DNA from 2 places in the Lactococcus cremoris subsp. cremoris KW2 genome. Region 2 is predicted to be linked to the other one. Evidence: riboswitches for the same ligand, from Rfam matches in the RefSeq annotation. Region 2 holds a riboswitch; the other holds the start of a gene.
What was found. Region 2 has a riboswitch for fluoride ahead of KW2_RS05175 (voltage-gated chloride channel family protein). Riboswitches for the same ligand answer to the same signal wherever they lie in the genome.
Positions count from the first base shown of each region.

Region 1: it holds a riboswitch for fluoride, as region 2 does, so the genes downstream of both, eno (phosphopyruvate hydratase) here and KW2_RS05175 (voltage-gated chloride channel family protein) in region 2, are expected to answer to the same signal.

Region 1 is NC_022369.1:261,648-265,036, reverse strand. Features, by position in the region: gene KW2_RS01340 (Ig-like domain-containing protein) at 1-236, shown strand, start outside; gene eno (phosphopyruvate hydratase) at 338-1,594, opposite strand; fluoride riboswitch at 1,673-1,745, opposite strand; gene KW2_RS01330 (DUF4199 domain-containing protein) at 1,807-3,192, opposite strand.
Region 2 is NC_022369.1:1,064,593-1,067,981, forward strand. Features, by position in the region: gene glyS (glycine--tRNA ligase subunit beta) at 1-1,200, shown strand, start outside; gene KW2_RS05170 (DUF896 domain-containing protein) at 1,307-1,549, shown strand; fluoride riboswitch at 1,593-1,667, shown strand; gene KW2_RS05175 (voltage-gated chloride channel family protein) at 1,953-3,164, shown strand; gene KW2_RS05180 (nicotinate-nucleotide adenylyltransferase) at 3,179-3,389, opposite strand, start outside.

The DNA.
Region 1 (3,389 bases), 800 kb from region 2:
TTTCAGCCAGCAAAGACCAATACATTACAGGAACTTACACTGGATCTAAAGTAGCAAGAATTGGTGTGACAGTGGACGGTAATAAAAAAGCTTCAATGAAGATTACACCTGGAAATGGAAACTTCTCAATCTTCACATCAACTTATGGTATCACAGATAAATCAGTTGTTTTAGTAACTCTCTATGATGCAAATGATGTTGCTTTGACTTCTGGCAGTGTATCAGTTTTACCTTAAACAACTCTTCTAATATAGTAGTTTACTTCGACATGACTTCGTATATAAAAAAACCTTATATCATCAGATATAAGGTTTTTTGCCGAGTAATTTTTCAACTTCTATTTGGTAACTTCTAGTCCTAATAATTCTTCTTCAATACGCAAAAATTGATTATATTTTTCAACCCGCTCGCTTCTCGCCATTGAACCTGTTTTTATTTGTCCAGCGTGCATGGCTACAGCAAAGTCAGCAATAAAACTATCAACCGTTTCACCTGAACGATGAGAAATCATGGTCTTATAACCTGCTTTTCTGGCCAAACTAATCGCTTCAATCGCTTCGGTCACTGTCCCGATTTGATTTAGTTTAATCAAAATAGCATTTGCTACACCTTTTTGAATCCCTTCTTTGAAGATTTCGGGATTTGTGACAAAAATATCATCACCAACCAATTGAATTTTTTGACCTTGAACTTTCGTTTGAGCCGCAAAACCAGCCCAATCATGTTCCGAAAATCCATCTTCAATAGAGATTAGGGCAGGATATTTTTCAACTAACCCCTCATAGTAGGTCAACAATTCTGCTGAAGTGAGCTTTTGACCTTCAAAATGATAGACTTTTTCTTTGTCATCATAAAATTCGCTAGAAGCTGGGTCAATAGCAATCGCAATTTCTTCGCCTGGCACATAACCAGCTCTTTCAATTGCTTGATAAAGTGTAGCAATGGCATTTTCCGTCGAACCAAGTTTTGGAGCAAAACCACCCTCGTCCCCTACGGCCGTTTCTAGTCCTTTATCAGCTAAAATTTTCTTCAAAGTATGATAGATATTTGCGATTTTTTCTAAACCATCACGGAAACTAGCACGTTTGACAGGGGTAATCAAGAATTCTTGAACGTCAATTCCTGAATCGGCGTGCACTCCGCCATTGATGACATTGAAAAATGGTTGAGGAAGTTCCAAATCTACTCCACCAAGATAACGATAAAGTGGGATTTTTTCACTGTTAGCCGCGGCACGAGCAATAGCCATGGAAACACCCAAAATTGCATTGGCACCTAAGCGAGACTTATTTTTTGTCCCATCAAGTTCAATCATCAGATGGTCTAATTTTGCTTGATTGAATGGTGATTGGCCTTTTAAGGCTTCATAAATTTCACCATTAACATTTGCAACAGCTTTAGAAACGCCTTTTCCTTGAAGTCGCGCTCCGCCATCTCTTAGTTCGACCGCTTCACGATCTCCTGTTGATGCTCCTGAGGGAACTGCCGCCCGTCCCAAAGTTCCATCTGTCAATCTAACATCTACCTCAACGGTTGGATTTCCTCTGGAATCAAAAATTTCTCTTGCGTGAATGTTTTCGATTGTGACTGTCATAATAACTCTCCTTTTCTTTGCCTTTAATGCCATTGTAAGCCAAAGAAAAAATGGCAGACTACAAGGCAAAAAAAACTTTGCTTTGTAGGCGCCATTAGATTCAAGTTATTTCTTGAAACGGTTTCGGGTGTGCACCATACCCATCTATTATTAATTTACCACTTTATTTTTACTAGGTCAAATTTTTGAAATCTATTTTTTTGATAAATTTATCATGTGTGAGCCGAACCATTACTATGCCCTGGGCTTCCATTAAGACCTTGAGCTTCACTGATAGTCATATAGGTATAATTCCCAGGATTTGCCACCGAACTATAATATCTTTGACTACTTGGACGATAGAAACAATAGCCAGCTTCCGCTACTCCCCAACCAGCGGGATTTGTGCTATAACCTCCACTTGCCACTGCCGAATTTTCTTGCGAATCTGAGCTTGCTTGAGCTGCAGCTGTTTGATTTTCTGCTGCTTGGGCTGCAGCTTTTTCATCTGCTATTCTTTTTTGTTCGTCATCTCTTTTTTTCTTGTCCGCAGCTGCTTTAGCCGTTTCATTATTGGCTTTAACTTTACTTGTATTGTCAATAATGTTTTGCGAAGCTTTATCTAACTCATCAAGTGTTTCAGCTTTATTAACTGAATCTATGCTCTCTTGAATTAATGTTTTGTCTGCAGCAGAAATATATGTATCACTTAGTAAACTTTGAGCACTTTTTACTGTCGAATTGAGTTGTGCTTTTTTATCATCTACTTCGTTTTTTGTTTGGATATTTGACTGAGCAGTTTCTAAAGCAGTACTGATCTCAGACATCTTATCTTCGATATCTGAAGCTTTTTTAGCTTTTTTAATCTCTAGTACTAACTTGTCTAGTTGACTTTTATCTTGTGCTGACAGATTTTTATCTTTTAAAGTTGTTGCAACTGTTTTCAGTTGCTCTTCTCGTTGATTATGAACAGAAATTAGCTCTAATAAATTTTCAGATTCCTTTTTATAGGACTTTAATGACTGATAATTATTTGCTTTTTGCTCTAATTTATCAAGGCTTGCTTTATCTTCTGATAAAATATTTTCATCATTTTTAAGCTCAGCAGATTGATTCAAAATATCATCGACTGCTTTTTGCTCAGATTTTACAACAGATATAAGGTGGTTAAGTCTTTTTGTCTCTGCTTTTATCTTGTCATTGTTTTTACTTTGATTAATTTGATGAGTATCTTTTTGTTCAGCTTTAACATCTTTTTGTGTTTCTATCGAAACATATTCCGATGATAAATTTGACAGTTTTTTATCAGACTTGGTTAGCTCTGTCCGAGCTTCTTTTAAATTAATTTGATTACTATGAACTGTCAATACTCCAGTTGTAGCAACAAATAAGATAAGAGTAACAAGCCAAAGAATCTTATTAGTGATTTTGGAAATAAAATTCCCTGTATTTTTTCGTCCACTTAACAAATAATAAATAGTGAATCCTAAGAGTCCTAAAAATACGATTATTCCTAATACATTATTGATTGTTGATGTAATCATTATCAAAAATAAGACTACAAACAAAAAACCAAGTCCTCTCACGACCGAGCCTAAACTCCCTTTAAACTTTTCCATAAAATCTCCTTTTTAACTTTTCCTCCTAATTTTATAAAGATATTCTTTCTTTTTCAAGCTTATTTTAACTTATTTATTATTTTTTAACTTTATTGATATAGTCTTAACATAATTCTTTGCTAAAATCTTCAACTAAAAATGTGATATAATCACTATAATTCGCTTTTGTCAGTAAAGACGGAGCTATTAATAAGGAA
Region 2 (3,389 bases):
CGTGATAATCAACGTTATTTTGAAGTTTATAACCAAGAAGGTCAATTGGCTCCTAACTTTATTTCGGTTCGTAATGGGAATGCCGAACATATTGAAAATGTAGTGCTTGGAAATGAAAAAGTCTTGGTTGCTCGTCTTGAAGATGCTGAATTCTTCTGGAAAGAAGACCAAAAACTTAAGATTGAAGACTTAGTGGCTAAACTTGCTAAAGTAACTTTCCATGCAAAAATTGGTTCAATCACTGAACATATGGCACGAACAAAATTAATTGCTGCTAAATTAGCTGATATTGCTGGTTTAACAGATGAAGAAAAAGTAGACGTGGCTCGTAGCGCTGAAATTTATAAATTTGACCTTTTGACAGGAATGGTTGGAGAATTTGATGAATTGCAAGGCGTGATGGGTGAAAAATACGCTCTTTTAGCAGGGGAAAATGCAAATGTTGCTGCGGCTATTCGTGAACATTACATGCCGACCTCAGCTGACGGCCAATTACCTGAAACAAAAGTCGGTTCTGTGCTTGCAGCAGCAGATAAAATTGATTCAGTCCTTTCTTTCTTTAATGTTGGTTTGATTCCATCTGGTTCAAATGACCCTTATGCGCTACGTCGTGCAGTACAAGGATTGATTCGAATTATCGAAAAAATGAATTGGCATTTCGACCTATCTTTATTTATCGACCAATTTGAGGGTCGAAATCATGCTGAAATTTTGGAATTCGTCAAAGCACGTGTTCAAAAACTTTTGCTTGAAAAATTAGACCGTTATGATATTGTTGAAGCAGCAATTAATAGCTCAAACTTTGATATTACAAATATGATGGAATCAGCATTTGTTATTGATGGTCATAAACTTCACGAACCATTTAAACCAGCGATTGAAAATGTTTCACGTTCAATTAATTTAGTTAAAAAAGCAGCTGATATTGCTGAAATTAATCCAGCACTTTTTGAAGAAGATACTGAACAAGCACTTTATGATGCCGTTATTTCTCTTCAAAATCAATGGACTTATAAGCCATGTGAAGAAAAATTCCGAGCAATTGTTCATACGCTTGCTCCTGCAATTGAAGCTTTCTTTAATAATGTGATGGTTATGGCCGAAGATTTAGCTGTTCGTGATAATCGGATTGCCTTATTGTCAGAAGTTGTTGCATTAACAAGTGTTATGGCTGATTTTTCTTTGATTAATACAAAATAAAGCTGACTTATTTACTGACAGAGAGTTGCAAAGCCCTTTTAAATGCTGTCAGTAAAAATTAATTATGTCAGTAATTTTAAAAACATTTACGAAAAGGAATTAAGAAATGACAATTACAAATGAACAAGTAGAACGCATTAATGAATTGGCGCGTAAGAAAAAAGCCGAAGGTTTATCAGAAGCAGAACTTGAAGAACAAGCCCTTTTACGTCGAGCTTATCTTGATAGTGTTAAAGCAAATTTCCGTTCACAAGTTGAAACAATCAAAGTCATTGATGAAAAAACGGGAGAAGATGTGACTCCTGACAAACTCAAAGAAATTCAACGGAAAAATGGCATGCGTGACTGAGCTTTTTCTTGCAAATATTTCATAAAATGTTAAAATAAATATTAATAATGATGGGTATGGTGCACACCCGAAACCGCTTTAAGAATAAAATCTTAAAACTAATGGCGCCTACAAACAAAAGGCTGTTTTTAAGCAGTCCTGTTTGTAGCGCCTTTTGTTTTGTAAAATTCAGCTGCCCCTAATCTGCTATCATTCTAAATTTTGAAGCGACAAAATCAAGTGATAAGCAGAAAAGGGGCAGACGCGTCTCCCTATGAGGAGATGCTAGAGTTTTTACTACCTCCTTGGCGAAAAAATATCGTTTTCGCTTCGTCAAAGCGTAGCTGTTGGCGCTTCAGCGCTTACAGATAGGCTTGTATTTTTATCAGGTCGTGTTAAATATTAGATTATAGGAGTTTCAAAAATGAATTTTTTTAAAGTAGGAATTTCCAGAAGTGCAATTTTATATGTCTTCTTAGCTGTAATTATTGGTGGCTTAATTGGGGTGGTTGATGCGATTTTTGGTCGAGGTCTTATCTATATTACCGAATTTAGAGATGGACATGCACTTTATTTGATTCCATTTTTAACTTTAGCTGGTCTCTTGATTGTCTATCTCTATAAAAATTTTGGTAAAGATAGTCAAAAAGGCATGGGACTAATTTTTGAAGCGGGAAATCATGGGCGAGAAGATATACCAAAACGTTTGGTTCCTTTAATTGTTTTCTCAACTTGGCTTTCTCATTTATTTGGTGCCAGTGTCGGACGTGAAGGGGTTGCCGTTCAAATAGGTGGCGTCATTGGTCATGCGATTGGTAAAAAACTTTCAGCAAAAGAAGCTAAAAAGATTCTTTTGATTACTGGTATGGCTGCTGGGTTTGCTGGGCTTTTTCAAACGCCAATCGCGGCAACTTTTTTTGCCATTGAAATTTTGATGTTAGGAAAAATAGAATACAGAGCTTTGATTCCAGCCTTAGTTGGTTCCTATGTCGCAAGTTGGACTTCAAATTATCTAGGATTAGAAAAATTTTCTTTCGCGATCAATACGAACATTCATCTTGACCCCTTAGTTCTTTTAAAATTGGCCATCATCGCAGTATGTTTTGGTTTGGTGGGGAGATTTTTTGCAGAATCTTTAGCCTTTATGAAAGCAACAGTTGCAAAAAGAATTGCTAATCCTTATCAAAGAATTATTTTAATGGGAATTGTCATCTCGATTGGTTTACTCTTTATTCATATGGATCGTTATGCTGGTCTTGGGACGAATTTGATTGGTTTGAGTTTTAATGGTGGTCATATCAATGGATATGATTGGATTTTAAAATTGATCTTTACGGTTTTGTCTATTTCTGCAGGGTTTCAAGGAGGGGAAGTGACACCGCTTTTTGCGATTGGTTCCACACTAGGTGCGGCTTTGGCAATGTTGTTTGGTTTGCCTGTTGAATTTGTAGCAGCTGCAGGTTATGTTTCAATCTTTTCTGCTGCAACAAATTCATATTTTGGACCTATCTTTATTGCAGCAGAGGTCTTTGGCTTTGGTTCAGTTCAATATATTTTACCAATTATGACTATCGCTTATGTTTTGAATGGAAATTCATCAATTTACGCACAAGAAGTTCTGAATTTGGAAGTTTAAATAAAAAATGACCATTATTGGTCATTTTTTTTATATAATTTTTCAGTTTCTATATAGCTAATAACGTCTTTAGGGAGGAGGTAAGTCGGCTTAATATTTTGAACAAACATTTCTCTTATCATTGTGCTAGAGATTGGTAGAAGTGGGGCTTCTAACCATTGAACAGGATAAGGGCTCTCAATATTTTTTTCAGTTCGCCTAATCGCGATAAATTTAACTAGTTCG